One region of the Streptomyces sp. NPDC015661 genome, then DNA from elsewhere that is predicted to be linked to it. Evidence: riboswitches for the same ligand, from Rfam matches in the RefSeq annotation. Region 1 holds a riboswitch; each other region holds the start of a gene.

Evidence for each region. Region 1 has a riboswitch for cyclic di-AMP ahead of ACF07V_RS20755 (peptidoglycan DD-metalloendopeptidase family protein). Riboswitches for the same ligand answer to the same signal wherever they lie in the genome.
Region 2: another riboswitch for cyclic di-AMP. It lies ahead of ACF07V_RS27515 (transglycosylase family protein); the one in region 1 lies ahead of ACF07V_RS20755 (peptidoglycan DD-metalloendopeptidase family protein).
Region 3: another riboswitch for cyclic di-AMP. It lies ahead of ACF07V_RS05035 (transglycosylase SLT domain-containing protein); the one in region 1 lies ahead of ACF07V_RS20755 (peptidoglycan DD-metalloendopeptidase family protein).
Region 4: another riboswitch for cyclic di-AMP. It lies ahead of ACF07V_RS25520 (M23 family metallopeptidase); the one in region 1 lies ahead of ACF07V_RS20755 (peptidoglycan DD-metalloendopeptidase family protein).

What each region holds. Positions count from the first base shown of each region.
Region 1 covers NZ_JBIBST010000007.1:297,863-302,063, forward strand. The annotation lists gene ACF07V_RS20750 (SGNH/GDSL hydrolase family protein) at 1-623, opposite strand, end outside; gene ACF07V_RS20755 (peptidoglycan DD-metalloendopeptidase family protein) at 776-1,720, opposite strand; cyclic di-AMP (ydaO/yuaA leader) riboswitch at 1,725-1,897, opposite strand; gene ACF07V_RS20760 (tyrosine-protein phosphatase) at 2,254-3,075, shown strand; gene ACF07V_RS20765 (DUF6126 family protein) at 3,082-3,237, opposite strand; gene ACF07V_RS20770 (helix-turn-helix domain-containing protein) at 3,257-3,886, opposite strand; gene ACF07V_RS20775 (aspartate aminotransferase family protein) at 3,962-4,201, opposite strand, start outside.
Region 2 covers NZ_JBIBST010000010.1:304,963-309,163, reverse strand. The annotation lists gene eno (phosphopyruvate hydratase) at 1-603, opposite strand, end outside; gene ACF07V_RS27515 (transglycosylase family protein) at 964-1,671, opposite strand; cyclic di-AMP (ydaO/yuaA leader) riboswitch at 1,675-1,848, opposite strand; gene ACF07V_RS27510 (transglycosylase family protein) at 2,107-3,126, opposite strand; gene ACF07V_RS27505 (cytochrome P450) at 3,221-4,201, opposite strand, start outside.
Region 3 covers NZ_JBIBST010000002.1:118,039-122,239, reverse strand. The annotation lists gene ACF07V_RS05040 (phosphoribosyltransferase family protein) at 1-1,134, shown strand, start outside; gene ACF07V_RS05035 (transglycosylase SLT domain-containing protein) at 1,118-1,984, opposite strand; cyclic di-AMP (ydaO/yuaA leader) riboswitch at 1,989-2,153, opposite strand; gene ACF07V_RS05030 (hypothetical protein) at 2,530-3,132, shown strand; gene ACF07V_RS05025 (phosphocholine-specific phospholipase C) at 3,192-4,201, opposite strand, start outside.
Region 4 covers NZ_JBIBST010000009.1:285,122-289,322, reverse strand. The annotation lists gene ACF07V_RS25530 (M16 family metallopeptidase) at 1-414, shown strand, start outside; gene ACF07V_RS25525 (M16 family metallopeptidase) at 411-1,808, shown strand; cyclic di-AMP (ydaO/yuaA leader) riboswitch at 2,008-2,172, shown strand; gene ACF07V_RS25520 (M23 family metallopeptidase) at 2,185-2,955, shown strand; gene ACF07V_RS25515 (GntR family transcriptional regulator) at 3,146-3,829, shown strand; gene ACF07V_RS25510 (HPr family phosphocarrier protein) at 4,024-4,201, opposite strand, start outside.

The DNA of each region.
Region 1 (4,201 bases):
GCGGGCACCGGCATGCCGAGGACCTGGGCGGCGCGCAGGGCGACGCGGGTGTGTCCCTCGGGCGAGAGGTGCAGCCGGTCGTCGTCCCAGGCGCGCCGGTCCTGGACGGACTTGAGCGACCAGAGGTCGAGGACCGGGCAGTCGTAGCGGTCCGCGATGGCCCGGACGTGTCCGTTGTAGGTGGCGATCTTGCCGCGCAGGTGCTTGAGCAGGGTCACGTCGCGGGTGTCGAAGCCGGTGGTCACCATGACGGTGCCGACGGCGGAGGTCAGGTCGGCGACGGCGCGCTCGAAGCGCTCGGCCACGTCGTCCGGGTCCGTCCCGGGGCGGATGATGTCGTTGCCGCCCGCGCAGAAGGTCACCAGGTCGGGGGCGAGTTCCTTCGCACGGGGTACCTGTTCCGCCACGATCTGGTCGAGGAGGCGCCCGCGTACGGCCAGGTTGGCGTAGCGGAAGTCGTCGTGCTCCGGCAGCTGGTCGGCGAGCAGGACCGCGAAGCGGTCCGCCCAGCCGACGTACGTCCCGTCGGGCCCGGGGTCTCCGACGCCCTCGGTGAAGCTGTCACCGATCGCCGCGTACGACCCGAATGCGTTCTTGTCTGTTGATGTCGAATCGTCTGCCACGGAAACACATCCTTCCCTTTCGGATGTGACCTACGCGACCGTAAGGAAGGGTTGACGGAGGGTGACATATGCCACCGATAAAGATTCCGCCAAGCCGGAATACGCCGGAAGCCCGGCACCTGCGTGCCGGGCCTCGGGAGGGCGACGTGGCGTCAGATGTTCACGCCGTGCTGGCGCAGGGCGGCCAGCGGGTCGATGTCGGAGCCGTACTCCGGCCCGGTGCGCATCTCGAAGTGCAGGTGCGGGCCGGTGACGTTGCCGGTCGCGCCGGAGAGGCCGATCTGCTGGCCGCCGGTGACCGTCTGGCCGGCGGAGACGGAGATCGAGGAGAGGTGGGCGTACTGCGAGAAGGTGCCGTCGGCGTGCTGGATGACGACCTGGTTGCCGTACGCGCCGCCGTCGCCGGCGGAGTAGACGGTGCCGGGGCCGACCGCGACGACGGTGGTGCCGGTGGAGGCGATGAAGTCGACACCGGTGTGGTAGCCGGAGGACCACATGGAGCCCGCGGCGCGGTACGGGGTGCCGATGCCGCCGCTGACGGGGGCGACCCAGCCGGAGGAGGAGGTCGTGCCGGCCGACGAGGAGGACGACGAAGAGGAGGAGGTGGTCGCGGCGGCCGGGGCCGAGGAGCGCTCGCTGCTGCGGGAGGCGCGCGGGGCGTCGCCGTTCTTGCCGGAGCTCTGCGTGCTCTTGTGCGCCTTCGGCGCGGTGGCCTTGGCGGTGCTCTTGGCGCCGAGGGTGAGCTTCATGCCGGGCAGGATCAGCGAGGGGTTCTCGCCGATGACCTGGCGGTTGTCCTTGTACAGCTTCTGCCAGCCGCCCGCGAGGTGGTGCTCGGCGGCGATCTTCGACAGGTAGTCGCCCCGGACGACGGAGTACGTCTTCGGCGCGGCCTTCGCGGTGGCGGGCGCGGCCTCGACGGCGGCCTTCACCTGGGCGACGGCGGGAGCGGCGGCCGGGGCGGCCTGCTCGGCGGCGTGGGCGCCGGTGGCTCCGAGGAGCGGGAGGGCGACGACGGCGCCGCCGGTGCCGGCGGCGGCGATGCCACGGGTCAGGCGGTTGACCTTGGGGCGGCGGTGCTTACCCTTCGCGGGCATGGCGAATTCCTCTCCGTCGCCTGCGAGGTGAGCTGTCGGGTTCGGACTGGAGATGTCCGGCCGCGTTCTCACGCGGCTTCACCCCGAGCCGTCCTTCTTCGAGGGATCGGCGTACTTACCTGGGTCCCCCGCTCCTGCCTCGTACGGGTGAGTGCGGATTCCGGGCGGTGGCAGGATTCGGCGGTCCGACCGGAGTGAGCGCGACGCTAGACGAGTGGGGTCGGCGTGAACAAGCCACGCTTTTCAAGTGCTCGCGGATCGCGTGATATCCGGCCGGAATTCCGGTCACCCTCCGTGGATGACGGTCCCTCGATCTCCTTTTCCCGGGGGGTATTTGGAAAAGACGATCAGGCACGGTCCGTCACGTTTATGACGCTGCTCACGCGCCGATCCCCATCTCCCCTGCAAACGGGGCGGGTTATACCGAACAGCTCAATACGGACAGATCACCCATTCCCGTCCGAGGGGGTGCGTGTTCCGGCCCCCACCCGAGATGATTGCCCCAGGAACCGATCGACAGAACAGGAGCAGCCGTGACGCAGCAGCTGCCGCAGGTCCCGCCCGCCGAAGCCGACGAGCCCGAACTGACGGAGGTCCGCAACTTCCGGGACGTGGGCGGCCTGCCGACGGCGGACGGGCGCGCCGTCCGCTCCGGGCGCCTCTTCCGCAGCGGCCACCTCGCCCACGCGACGGAGGACGACGCCGCCTTCCTCGCCTCGCTGGGCCTGCACACCGTCTTCGACTTCCGCAACGAGGCGGACCGGAGGATCGAGGGCGCGGACGTCGAGCTGCCCGGCGTGCGGAACGTGAACATACCGCTCAACGACCCGGCCGACGGCAAGGAGTTCTGGAAGCTGGTGCGCGACGGCGAGATCGCGCAGCTGCGGGAGATCCTCGGCGACGGCAAGGCGGCCGCCCGAATGTCCCATTCGTACCGCAAGAACGTGCTGGAGCGGACCGAGGAGCACAGCCGTCTCCTCCACTCCATGGCGGAGGAGAGCGTCCCGGCCCTGCTGCACTGCGCGGCCGGCAAGGACCGGGCAGGGGTCGCCATCGCGATCACCCTGCTCGCGGTCGGGGTCGAGCGGGAGGCGATCGAGGCGGACTACGTGAAGTCGAACGCCCCGCACCGCCGCTACAAGGTGCGCCGCAGCTCCACCTCCCCGGACGCGATGTCTCCCGAGGTGATGGAGCTGCTCAGCCCGCTCTTCGACGCGCGGGTGGAGTATCTGCGGGCCGCGTTCGACACGATCGAGACGACCTGGGGCTCGGTGGACGGCTACCTCACCGAGGGCCTGAAGCTGGCCCCGCAGACCCGCGAGCGGCTGCGGGAGCGCCTCCTCACCGAGGCGTAGCCCCGGCTACTGGTTCTGCCCGCCCAGCACGAAGAGCAGGTAGAGGAAACCGGCGAAGAGGTGGCCGGCGATCAGATAGGCGAAGAGCCGGAGCACGAGCCCCTTGGGGAACTTGCCTTCACCGCGCTCCTCGCCGGTGACCGGTACGGACTTCTCGGACATGTCGGTCCTTTCTGGTGCGTCAGCGCCGGTGCGGGGTCCCGTCACCGAGGCACAGCTCGGCGGCGGGGCTCTGCATCAGGGTGTGTACGAAGAGCAGCTCGGCCCCGCCGGGTGTGGCGGCGCCGATCCGGTGCGGGGTGAGCGAGTCGAAGTGCGCGCTGTCCCCGGGGTCGAGCACATGGACGGCCTCGCCGAGCGCGAGCCGCACCCGCCCCTCCAGGACGTGGATCCACTCCTCACCGGGGTGGACGCGCACGATGTCGGCCCGGGTGGCGTACGGCACGTGGACCCGCAGGCACTGGAGGGCGCGCCCGGCGCCGCCCGCCTGCCGGTAGATCCAGCCGTCGGCCTCGACGGGTTCGGAGCGGCCGGCCCGGACGACGGGATCGCGTTCGGGGGGCGTCTCCCCCAGGAGCTCGGAGACCGTCGTACCGTAGATACGGGACAGGGCGAGCAGCATGGGCAGCGAGGGCTGCCGGTTCCCGGTCTCCAGGCGCGAGAGGTGGGCCGGCGAGAGACCGGCCCGCTGGGCGGCGGCCTCCAGGGTGAGTCCCCGGCGGCGGCGCAGGGCCCGCAGCTGGGGGGCGACGTCGGGCAGGACGTCGGGGGTGACAGGGTCCGGGGAGGTGTCCCCGGGGACGTGGTCCATGCGTCCATTCCGCCAGGTTCGTGCCTCTGAGGCAAGTTTCTTGCCTCAGAGGCAAAACCCGCGCCGTGGCAGGCGTCAGCGCTGTGCGATCGCCTGCTTGACCAGCGTCTTCCCGAAGTCCCACATCAGCCCGCCGCCGCCGTGGGCGTCGTCCATGACCTCGGTGAAGGCGGTGACGAACCGGTCCACGTCCGCCTCGTCGACGACCAGCGGCGGGATCAGCTTGATCACTTCCAGGTGGTCCCCGGAGACCTGCGTGAGGATCCGGTGCCGCTGGAGCAGCGGCACGACGACCATCTGGGCGAAGAGACCCTT
Region 2 (4,201 bases), on a different contig from region 1:
GGAGAGGCCCTTGGTCTTCAGGACGGACTTGAGGGTGTGGTAGACCTCGGTGCCCCAGCGGAGGGCCTCGGAGAAGGACTCCGCGCCGATCGGGGCGATCATGAACTCCTGGATGTCGACGTTGGAGTCGGCGTGCGACCCACCGTTGAGGATGTTCATCATCGGAACGGGCAGCAGGTGCGCGTTCGGGCCGCCCAGGTAGCGGAAGAGGGGCAGGTCGCTGGCCTCGGAGGCGGCGTGCGCGACGGCGAGGGAGACGCCGAGGATGGCGTTGGCGCCGAGCGAGCCCTTGTTCTCCGTGGCGTCCAGGTCGAACATGGCCTGGTCGATGAGGCGCTGCTCGGTGGCGTCGTAGCCGACGAGCTCCGGGCCGATCTGCTCGATGACGGCGAGGACGGCCTTCTCGACACCCTTGCCCTGGTAGCGGTTCGGGTCACCGTCGCGAAGCTCGATGGCCTCGAACGCACCGGTGGAGGCGCCGGACGGAACAGCAGCACGACCGGTGCTGCCGTCGTCGAGGCCGACCTCGACCTCGACCGTGGGGTTGCCTCGGGAGTCCAGGATTTCCCGGGCTACGACGACGTCGATGGACGGCACGAGCATCTCCTTCTGGGATGTGACGCTGGATGTGACGCAAGGTCGTGCAGGGTCGCGTGGCCTTGCGACAAGAGCCTAACCGGCTCGGGGGCTCCGGCCCGCCGTGCGCCCGCCCCCTGGGACGAAAAAGGACCCAAGGGCACGCATCACGGGACGAAGGACCCCAGATCTACTGGACGGTAACCCTCGGGGCGGTCGGTTTCTCCGTGGAAGCGGTCGGGTTCGCCGTAAAGCGGTCGGCTTCGCCGTAGAAAGGGGAAACCCCGGTCCGGCGCGCACGGGGGAAGGGCACGCCGGACCGGGGTGGTCACCGCGGGAGGGTCGTCGGGGCCGCGTGAGCCGCCGGACTCACGCGAGCCGCCGGGCTCACTTCAGGTGGAGCTGCTGGCCCGGGTAGATCAGGTCGGCGTTCTCGACGACGTCCTTGTTCAGCTCGAAGAGCTTGGCCCAGCCGCCCTTGACGCCGTGCGCCTGGGCGATCTTGCTGAGGGTGTCGCCGGCGACGACCTTGTACTCGCCGTCACCCTTCTTGACCTTCTTGCCGGTCGGGGTGGTGACGGTCTTCTTAGCGGCGGCCTTCGGGGCCTGGCGCTGCTCGCTGCGGGTGGTCGGCTCCTCGGCGCGACGCTCCTGCTGCTTCGGGGCGGCCGGCTGGGGCGCGCTCTGCTGCGGGGCGGTCTCGGCGGCGCCGCCGTCATAGGAGGCGCTGGAGAGGCCGACGCCGCAGCTCGGCCAGGCACCCTTGCCCTGGCCCGCGAGGACCTTCTCGGCGATGGTGATCTGCTGGGCCTTCGAGGCCAGGTCGGCGCGCGGGGCGTAGGCGGTGCCACCGAAGGCGGCCCAGGTGGAGTTGGTGAACTGCAGGCCGCCGTAGAAGCCGTTGCCGGTGTTGATGGACCAGTTGCCGCCGGACTCGCACTGGGCGACGGTGTCCCACTCGGCGGTGGTGGCGGCCGAGGCGGTGCCCGCGGTCAGCAGCGGGGCGGCGACGGCGACACCGGTGACGCCGACGAGCGCGGCGACCTGGGTGGCCTTGGAGGGACGGCGGTGTTTGCCCTTGGCGGAAAACAGCATGGGAATTCTCCTCACCGACGCCTGTGAGGTGAGCTGTCGGGTTCGGGCCGGAAAGTTGCCCGGCCGCGTGTCCTTGCACGCGGCTTCACCCCAAGCCGATCGTCGGCCGTCTGTCTCAACGGCCGGGACCGGCACTTACCTTGGGTCCCCCACTCCTGCCTTCGGCGCTTGCGCGACGACTGTTCCCATCGGCCGACGGCAGGATTCGGCGTTTCGGTCGACGGGGCCCGCGGTGGCGAGCGGTCACGACCGTAGACACAGACCCACCGGAAGTTCAAAGAGGCTCATTGCGGAAAAATCGCCCCTACTTGCCCTCCGGTGGGCGGTGTTTGCGCAGGTGAGAGGTGACGGAAGCAAAGTTTGCGGACGTGACACGCCAGTTGGGACGAAGAGACCCATGTCTCACTTGCCCAGAACCGGACATAAGCCCGCGAACTAGCCTGCCGTCGCCGTCGAACCGGCCGTCAGGTCAAGGCTCTGACCAGGCAGGATGAGGTCCGGATCGACGCCCACCGTCCCCTTGTTGGCGTCATAGAGGGCGGTCCAGCCTCCGGGGAGTTCGTTCTCCTCCGCAATGCCGGACAGGCTGTCACCCGGCTGGACGGTGTACTCGCCCGAAGTGCCCTGACTGTCCGTTGCGCCCGAATTCTTCGCTTCGTCAGTCACCGGCGTGGCGTCGACCTTTTCCGTGGACTTGCCCGCACCCGAGGCGTGCCGACCGGTTTCGACCGAGTCGTCCGTTGTGCCGGATTCCTCCGGGGCCGCCTCGCCCCGGTGCTTGCCGGTGCCGGGTGTGGCCGACGGCGTGTCACCCTTCGGCGTCTCGGGCGAATCCGGCGTACCGGGCGTAACGGACGCGTCGGGCGTGACCGGGGTCGCGGGAGTGGCGGGCGCGGCCGGAGTGGCGGAGCTCGCCGGAGCGCTCGGCGTGGCGGGCGTCGCGGGAGTGGCGGGGGTCGCGGACGCGGCGGACCGCCCCGCCGCGGACCCTTCGTTCCCCGTGGTGCGGTTGGACTCGGGGAGCGGGCCCGCGGGGGTGGTCGGGACGGCGGCCGGGCCGGGGTTCACACCAGTGGCCTTGCCGTCGTTCTTCAGGCCGGCGATCGGAGCGCAGGTGGCCCACTCGTCGCTGCCCTTGGCGAGCGCCTTCTCGGCCACCGCGATCTGCTGGGCACGGCTGGCCAGGTCGGGGCTGGGCGCGTACGTCAGGCCGCCGTTCCGCTCCCAGCTGTCCTGGGTGAACTGGAGGCCGCCGTACATGCCGTTGCCGAAGTTGGCGCTCCACTGGCCACCGGACTCGCACTCGGCGACCCGGTCCCAGGTGGCGGCGTCGGCGGCGGACGCGGATCCGGTGGCGAGCAGCGGCAGCGCCATGGCGGATCCGGTCACGCCCGCGGCGACGACGATGGCGGGGGCCTGACGGGGGCGACGGTGTCGTCCGTTCCCGGAACGCATAGGAACGCCTTTCGCGTGACGGCTGAGACTGCCGGGAAACGTAGCGGCATTCGAACGCCCGTCACAAGTCGATCGCCCCCCGATCACGTAAAGATCACATTCCTGATGGTCCGTCAGTAGCCAAGAGTGGTACGGAAGGGGAGAACTGCACCGGAAGCGTGCGCAATCCACGCATGATGAGCCCACCCCGCCACCGGAGTTCGGACGGATCCGCGGCAAGTCGCAGATCCGGCAGCCGAGTCAGCAGGGTCGCGAGCGCGGTCTGCCCTTCGAGGCGGGCGAGCGGGGCGCCGAGGCAGTAGTGGATGCCGTGCCCGTATCCGAGGTGCTGGTTGTCGCGGCGGGCGAGGTCGAGCGTGTCCGGCCCGTCGAACCGCTCCGGGTCCCGGTCCGCCGCGGCGAGCACCACGAGCACCGGGTCGCCCGCCGGGATCGCCTGCCCACCGATGGTCAGCTCCCGCGTCGCGTACCGCCAGGTCGCCATCTCCACGGGCCCGTCGTACCGCAGCAGCTCCTCGACGCCGGTCTCCAGGAGCCCGGTCTCCCCGGCGGCGAGCGAGTCCTGGAGCCGCGCGCGCTGCTCGGGGTGCCGGAGAAGCGCGTAAAGTCCGTTTCCGACCAGATTGACGGTCGTCTCGAAGCCGGCGAAGAGAAGGATGAACGCCATCGCGGCGGCCTCGTTCTCGGTGAGGTGCTCGCCGTGGTCGGAGGCCTTGATGAGCCCCGAGATCAGGTCGTCCGCCCCTTCTTGCCGCAGGCCTTCGCGCTTGCGGTGGATCAGCTCGGCGAGATAGCCGCGCATCTTCTTCACCGACCGGGCGACCCCGCCGCGCGGCCCTCCACCGTGCCGGATCATCATCCCGGCCCAGTCCCGGAAGTCGTCCTGGTCCTCCTGCGGCACCCCGAGGAGATCGCAGATCGCGTAGATGGGGAGCGGGAAGGCGAACTCGTGGATGAGGTCGGCGCTCCCCCGCTCCACGAAGGAGTCGATGAGCCGGTCCGTCAGCTCCTGCACGCGCGGCGCGAACTCGGCGACCCGGCGCGGGGTGAAGGCCTTCGAGACGAGCCGACGAAG
Region 3 (4,201 bases), on a different contig from region 1:
GGGGTGCCGCACCAGCCGGAGCTCGCGATGGGGGCGCTGGGGGAGGGCGGTGTGCGGGTGCTCAACGAGCGGGTGCTCCTGGAGACCCGGGTGGGAGAGCGCGATCTCGCCGCCGTGGAGGAGCGGGAGCACGCCGAGCTGGAGCAGCGCTCCCTGCGTTACCGGGGGAGCCGGCCGTCGGTGCCCCTCGAAGGGCGGACGGTCGTCGTGGTCGACGACGGGCTGGCCACCGGGGCCACGGCGCTGGCGGCCTGCCGGGTGGTACGGGCCCGGGGCGCGGCCCGGATCGTCCTCGCGGTCCCGGTGGCGCCGCGTGGCTGGACGGCCCGCCTCGGTGGCGAGGCCGACGAGACCGTCAGCGTGCACGCGCCGGAGCTGTTCTTCGCGATCGGGCAGTTCTACCGGGACTTCTCGCAGACCCCGGACGCCGAGGTGATCGCCTGCCTGGAGCGGAACAGGGCCACGCGGGCCCCCGTCGTGCGGGACACGGACGTGAGGATCCCGGTCGGCGGGGTCACCCTGAGTGGGCGCCTGGCGGTGCCCGAGGACGCGGGCGGCATCGTCCTGTTCGCCCACGGCAGCGGCAGCAGCCGCCACAGCCCGCGGAACCGGGCCGTCGCCGCGGCGCTCAACCGGGCGGGCCTGGGGACGCTGCTCTTCGACCTGCTGACCGAGTCGGAGGCGACCGACCGGGCGCATGTCTTCGACACCCCGCTCCTGGCCGGAAGGCTCGCCGGGGCCACGGAGTGGCTGGCCGCGAGGCCCGAGAGCACGGGACTCCCGTTCGGGTACTTCGGCGCCAGCACGGGCGCGGCCGCGGCGCTGTGGGCGGCGGGCGATCCCGCGTCCCCGGTGAGCGCCGTCGTGTCACGCGGCGGCCGGCCGGACCTCGCCGCCGAGCACCTGGCCCGGGTGCGTGCCCCGACGCTGCTGGTGGTGGGCGGCGCGGACGCGCTGGTCCTGGACCTCAACCGGCGGGCCCTGGCCCTGCTGCGCTGTGAGAACCGGCTCTCCGTCGTGGGCGGCGCCGGTCACCTCTTCGAGGAGCCGGGTGCCCTGGAGGAGGTGGCGGACCTCGCCACCTCCTGGTTCCAGGAGCACTTCCGGCGGCAGGCGGTCAGTACGCCGAGTTGACGTTGTCGATGGAGCCGTAGCGGTCGGCCGCGTAGTTGCAGGCGGCGGTGATGTTGGCGACCGGGTCGAACAGGTCCATGGACGTGCCGGGCACGTGGTAGGCGAGGAAGGTCGGCTCGATGACCTGGAGCAGGCCCTTCGACGGGGTGCCGGCGACGGCGTTGGAGTCCCAGAGGTTGATGGCCTGGGGGTTGCCGGAGGACTCGCGCATGACGTTGCGGAGGATCCCGTCGTAGGAGCCGGGGATGCCGTGCTGGCCCATGATGGCCAGCGACTCCCGGATCCAGCCGTCGAGGTTGTCGGCGTAGTTGGTGGCGGCGACCGGGGCCGCCTTGACGGCGGCCGGGGCGGCCGCGGCGGCCGAGGCGCCCGCACCGGTGGCGACGGCGGGGGTGGCCGACCGGTGCGCGGAGCGGCTCGCGCGCTCCGTCGTGGCGGACTTCTTCGCCTTCGCGGGGGCTGCCTTCGCGGAATCCCGACGAATCGTCAGTTCGAGACCGGGGCGAATGAGTGACGGATTGTCACCCACGACGCTCTTGTTGACACGGTAAAGGCTCTTCCAGCCGCCCTGAATTCCCTTCTTGTGGGCGATCAGGGAAAGCGAGTCGCCGCTCACGACGGTGTACGTGTGCGCGGCGGCCGGGGCGGCGGGCGCCTTGGCCGCGACCGGCGCGGCGGGGGCGGCGAAAGACTGGGCGGCGATCTGCGGGGCGCCGGAGACGGGCGCCGCGCCGGCGACGGCCGGGGCGATGAGCGGCAGGGTCAGGGCGGCGCCACCGGTGCCGACCAGGGCGAGGCCGCGCGAGACGCGGACGCGGCGGGGGCGGCGGTGCTTACCGTGAGCAGGCATGACGGTTTCCTCTCCGGCGCCTGCGGGGTGAGCTGTCGGGTTCGGACGGGAGCTGTCCGGCCGCGCGCACGCGGCTTCACCCCGAGCCGTTCCGGAATCCGGACCGGCGTATTCGTGGGTCCCCCGCTCCTGCCGTCGGGTGAAAAGGGAGGTTTAGCGAGCGGCGGCAGGATTGGGCGTTCCGCTCGAATGGAGGTGACCGTAGGCCAGTAATGCGACGGATAACAAGGGGAGTGGTTGCCGTGTGCCGTTAAATGGATCAATGAATTCGGTGAATTCAAGATCGATGCCGTCCCCGGGGTGCCGAACTTCCTTGTCCGGTACGGGGTGGGGGAAGGAGTCGCCGGGCGACCGGGTTGCCCGAGTGAGTCGCATCACCCGGAGTGCAATGTCCGAATTTGGGGTGTAATTCCGGGGTGGGTAATTAGGGGGGGAATCCCCGCGATGGGGCGTGTTCCTCCCGGCGACTCTCCGAGTGGGAGCAAAAGTCGCAAAACCGACATTCGTCTTGAAAGATGGAGGGAGTCGACCCAGGAGCCACCCCCATGCCGCCTTCCACCTCCCAGCTCAGCCCCGACGCCCTCGACCGCGAGGCGGCCGCCCTCTTCGAGAGCGCCACCTGGCAGCGGATCGTCACGGACTGGAACGCCCCGGAGCCCTCGCCACCCGCGGAGGAGGGCTGGCGGGAGCTGCTCAGTGTGCCCGTGGACCGGCTCGTCGCCGACGCGCTCGCCGCCCTGCCGCCGGCGCTGCCCGTCGAGCGCCGGCTCCCGGGGCGCCTCGGAGCCGTACTGCCGGACCGGCTGCACGCCTGGCGCCGCATCGGACAGCCCGAGCTGCGCCCCTCGGTCCACCTCGGCTACGCGCGCCTGGTGCTGACGGAGTGGGGCTGGCAGAACGCCCCGTACAAGCTGCGGGACGTGCGCGGCGCACGGTGCGTCTGTGGGGCCCTGCTCGCAGCCCACCGGCTCGGCTACGGCGGCGCGGACACCATGAACGAGGCGGCCGCCTGGATCATGACCGAGTTGCGCTCGCGGGGATGGCAGGAGCTGATCGGGCCGTGGAACCGGGCCCCCGGCCGTACGGCCGCCGACGCGGTCGCCCTCCTCGACGCCACGGTCCGCCGCGCCGCGCTCGCCGGCCGCTGACGGCACGCCCGGGATCCGGACGGCGACCGCACGGCCGCCGCCCGGATCCCGGGGCGGGATCAGCCGCTGACGCTCGCGGCGCCGGTCTCGATGTGCCCGGTGTACCGGCGCGACCAGGTTCCGTCGATGTCGGCGGAGATCGTGAAGTCGTACCAGCCGCCGTTGTACGCCACCGCGTTGAAGAAGTCCTCGCGGCTGGAGTTCGCCGGCACCGTGTACGTCCACGGGCCGTCGGAGCGGTAGGCGTTCGAACGGATCGTGAAGGTGACGGGACCGGCCGAGGTGTTCGTCATCCTGAACCACAGGGCCGTCTTGCCCGTCCCCGCCTCGGGCGCGAAGCGGGCGGCCACCTCGACGGCCTTGCCCGCCTTGGACGCGTCCCCGATGAACCGGCGCAGGAAGCGGTTGGGGCCCATCATCGAGATGTCGTACTTCCCCGAGCCCGAGCCGAGTCCGATGTTGAAGTAGTCGGTGGCCGTGCCGCCCGGGTCGACGGTGTACTGCCAGGCGGCCGTGTCCCGGTACTGGTGCGGGTGGATCGAGAAGTGCGCGGAGCGCTTGGCCTCCGTGCCCTGGTTGGTCATCGAGAACCAGGCCAGGATCTTGCCCGCGGCGCCGAACTCGAAGCGATCGAGGTTGCCGTTCACCTGGTACGGCAGCGCGCGCGCCGGACGGGTGCCGGACTCCTGGGCGGGCAGCGCGTTGTTCTGGGGCGCCGGATTCGGCAGCGGGCCGCAGGTGGCCTGCCCGATGACCTTCGCCGTCGAGGGGAGGCCGGCGGGCACTCCGTACACCGGGTGGGCGAAGTCGAAGACGCCGGTCAGATCGCCCGTCACCTTCCGCCGCCAGTCGCTGATGTTGGGGCAGGTGGCCGGGGTGCCGAGCGCCGTCGTCCAGGTCTCCATGAAGCGCAGCACCGAGGTGTGGTCGAAGACCTCGGAGCTCACCCAGCCGCCCCGGGTCCACGGGGACATGACAATCATCGGGACGCGGAAGCCCAGACCGATCGGCACGCCGTCGAGGTACTCGCCCGGGGTGCCCGGAGGGGCGACCGGCGGCGGCACGTGGT
Region 4 (4,201 bases), on a different contig from region 1:
CGGCTCGCCGGGGCGCCCTCGCTCGGCTGGCTGGACGTCAAGACGTCCGGAGGCGTCGAGGTCCCGCAGATCGAGGCGGCCGTCGACGAGGAGCTCGCCCGGTTCGCCGCCGAGGGCCCCACGCCCGAGGAGATGGAGCGCGCGCAGGCCCAGTTGGAGCGCGAGTGGCTGGACCGGCTCGGCACCGTCGCGGGCCGCGCGGACGAACTGTGCCGGTTCGCCGTGCTGTTCGGCGACCCGCAGCTCGCCCTGACCGCCGTCGACCGCGTCCTGGACATCACCGCCGAGGAGGTGCAGGCGGTCGCCGCGGCCAAGCTGCGCCCCGACAACCGCGCGGTGCTCGTCTACGAGCCCCTGGCGACCGAGCAGAGCGACCACGCCGACGGCGATGACGAAGAGGGAGCGGACCAGTGACCGACGCCGCCGTGTCTTTGACGAGCATGGACTTCCACCCGCAGCCCCGGCCGGGCACCGCGAAGCCGTGGGCCTTCCCGGCCCCCGACCGGGGGAAGCTGGACAACGGTCTGACCGTGCTCACCAGCCACCGCCCCGGCCAGCAGGTCGTCGCGGTGGAGATCTTCCTGCCCGCCCCGCTGGACGCCGAGCCCGCCGGGCTCGACGGTGTGGCGACCATCATGGCCCGCGCGCTCTCCGAGGGCACCGGCGAGCACAGCGCCGAGGAGTTCGCGGCCGAGCTGGAGCGCTGCGGCGCCACGCTCGACGCGCACGCCGACCACCCGGGCGTACGGGTCTCCCTGGAGGTCCCGGTCTCCCGGCTGCCCAAGGCGCTCGGCCTGCTCTCCGAGGCCCTGATCGCCCCGGCGTTCCTCGACACCGAGGTCGAGCGGCTGGTGCGCAACCGCCTCGACGAGATCCCGCACGAGACGGCCAACCCGGCCCGCCGCGCCGCCAAGCAGCTCTCCAAGGAGCTGTTCCCGGCCGAGTCCCGGATGTCCCGGCCGCGCCAGGGCACCGAGGAGACCGTCGCCGCGATCGACGCCGCCGCCGTCCGCGCCTTCTTCGAGGCGCACGTGCGGCCCGGCACGGCCACCGCCGTGGTCGTCGGCGACCTGACGGGCGTCGACCTCGACAAGGTCCTCGCCGAGACGCTGGGCGCCTGGACCGGTGAGCCGGCCGAGCCGCTCCCGATGCCGCCGATCACCGCCGACGACACCGGACGGGTCGTCATCGTGGACCGTCCCGGCGCCGTGCAGACGCAGCTGCTCATCGGCCGGATCGGCGCCGACCGGCACGACCGCGTCTGGCCGGCCCAGGTCCTCGGCACGTACTGCCTCGGCGGCACGCTGACCTCGCGTCTGGACCGGGTCCTGCGCGAGGAGAAGGGCTACACGTACGGCGTGCGCGCCTTCGGTCAGGTGCTCCGCTCGGACGCCGGGGGGAACGGCGCCGCGATGCTCGCCATCAGCGGATCCGTCGACACCCCCAACACCGGCCCGGCACTTGAGGACCTGTGGAAGGTGCTGCGCACCCTCGCCGCCGAGGGCCTCACCGACGCCGAGCGCGAGACGGCCGTGCAGAACCTGGTGGGCGTGGCGCCGCTCAAGTACGAGACGGCTGCCTCCGTCGCCGGGACGCTCGCCGACCAGGTGGAGCAGCACCTCCCGGACGACTTCCAGGCCCAGTTGTACGCGCGCCTGGCCGAGACCGGCACGGTCGAGGCGACGGCCGCCGTGGTCAGCGCCTTCCCGGTGGACCGTCTTGTCACCGTGCTCGTCGGTGACGCGGCGCAGATCGCGGAGCCGGTGCGCGCCCTCGGCATCGGTGAAGTGACCGTCGTGACGGGCTGATTCAGGCCCGAGGCGACAACAGGAGGACCCCGACGACCTAGTTCGTCGGGGTCCTCCGCTTTGTCCGTATTGCAATCAAGGATGATCATTTGCCCTGTGGCATGTCTTACAAAAGGCGTGTCTGGTTGGTGATTGAAAGACGATCCGCATAGCGTCGGTCCGGCTGTCCGTCAGTTGCACGTGCCGCATCCGCGGCATCGGACAGTCATCGCCGAGTCCCCGTCAGGCGCGAGCCTGGGGAGCCGGGGACCCACATGTAGTCCCTGGGGTGAATCGGGCGCCTTCGTCTCGACGGAGGGGCTCGTAGGAGACCTTCCTGCTCCGAACCCGTCAGCTAACCCGGTAGGCGAGAAGGAAGGAAAGGATCAGCCTCTACATGGCGTTCACCCGTGCCACCGGGAAGCATCGTGGTCCGAGCCGGATGGCGCGCCGCAGCGTGGGCATCGCCGGCGTCGCGACCCTCGCCACCACCGGCGTCATCGGAACCCTCGCCTCCCCGGCGCTCGCCGCCGACACGGACAACCGCTCCGTCGAGGACACCGGCCTCACCCAGGTGATCACCGAGGACTCCCTCGTCGACCCGATCAACGCCCAGGCCGCCGCCCAGGAGCAGGAGGCCGACGAGGCCATCGCCAAGGCGAAGGCCAAGGCCGAGGCGAAGCGCAAGGCCGAGGCCCGCGCCAAGGAGATCCGCCTGGAGCGCGAGCGCGCCGCCCGCGAGGCCGAGCGCCGCCGCCTGGCCTCCTTCCAGCTCCCCGTCGCCGGCTCGTACGTCTCCACCGGCTACAAGACCGGCGGCTCGCTCTGGTCCTCCGGCAGCCACTCCGGCATCGACTTCCACGCCGCCTACGGCACCCGGGTGGTCTCCGTCGGCTCCGGCACCGTCGTCGAGGCCGGCTGGGGCGGGGCGTACGGCAACAACATCGTGATCCGGATGAACGACGGCACGTACACCCAGTACGGCCACCTCTCCTCCATCGGGGTCTATGTCGGCCAGACCGTCGAGCCGGGCCAGCAGATAGGCGTCTCGGGCTCGAGCGGCAACTCCACCGGCCCCCACCTCCACTTCGAGGCGCGCACGAGCCCCGAGTACGGCTCGGACATCAACCCCCTCACGTACCTCCGCGCCCGCGGCGTCCAGGTCTGACCCGACCCCGCCGCGCACCGCGTCGCAAAAGCCCCGGCTCGTACTGAGCCGGGGCTTTTCGCTGGCCAAAAGATATCCATGGATTCCGCTGGGGCATCGGAAATTCCGGCGCGCTGCAATAGAGTCGCAGATCGGGCGCAGAACAGGCGCCGAAGGAATTGACTCGCGCGGACCAAGGCGGAGGTCGGACATGCGCATTCCCGCGCACTCGGTATGCACGGCGATCCGGGACGACATCGTCTCCGGCGTGTTCGAGCGGGGCAGCCGGCTGACCGAGGAGCAGCTCGCCCGGCGGTACGGGGTCTCCCGCGTCCCGGTCCGTGAGGCGCTGCGCACCCTGGAATCGGAGGGCTTCGTCGTCACCCGGCGCCACGCGGGCGCCCATGTCGCCGAGCCGACCGAGCAGGAGGCGGCCGATCTGCTGGACATGCGGGCGCTGCTGGAACCGCTGGGGGCCGCGCGGGCCGCGCAGCGGCGCACCGAGGCGCACCTCAAGGTGCTGCGCGGCCTGGTCAGGCTGGGGCAGGAGCGGGCCAGGCGCGGGCAGGGCGAGGATCTGCGCTCGCTGGGCGGCTGGTTCCACGAGACCCTCGCCCAGGCCTCCGGAAGCCCGGCCCTGACGGCGCTGCTCACCCAGCTGCGGCACAAGATCGCCTGGACGCACGTGGTGGACCAGCCGGCCCAGCCGGTGGAGGCCTGGGCCGAGCACGGCGCGATCGTGGACGCCGTGGCGCGGGGCGACGCCGAGCGGGCGAGGTCGCTGACCGCGCTGCACGCGGAGCGTTCGCTGTCGCTGCACCGGCTCAAAATCCCGGGGCGCGGCCGTGTGAGGGTTTCGCAACATGCCGTCAACACGGCGAGTGCCCGGAATTAACACGCACACCGTATACAAAGAATAGGCATTCGGCCGGGGTGTTTGTGCTGCCCCGAAATGGGTCCGGAAATGGGTCGTGAAGTGGGTCTGGAAGTAGGCCCGGAAGTAGGCCCGGAAGTGGGCCCGGTCATGCGAATGGCCGTGGCCGCCGGAATTTTCGGCGGCCACGGCCATTCACCGTAGGGGGACCGGGGTCAGACGGTCTCGGGGAGCTCGTCCAGGCCCTCGGCGACGAGCTTCGCCAGGCGGTCGAGGGCGGCCTCGGCGCCGTCGGCCTCCGACGCGAGGACGATCTCCTCGCCGCCCTGCGCGCCCAGGCCGAGCACCGCGAGCATGGAGGCGGCGTTCACGGGGGTGCCGTCGGACTTGGCG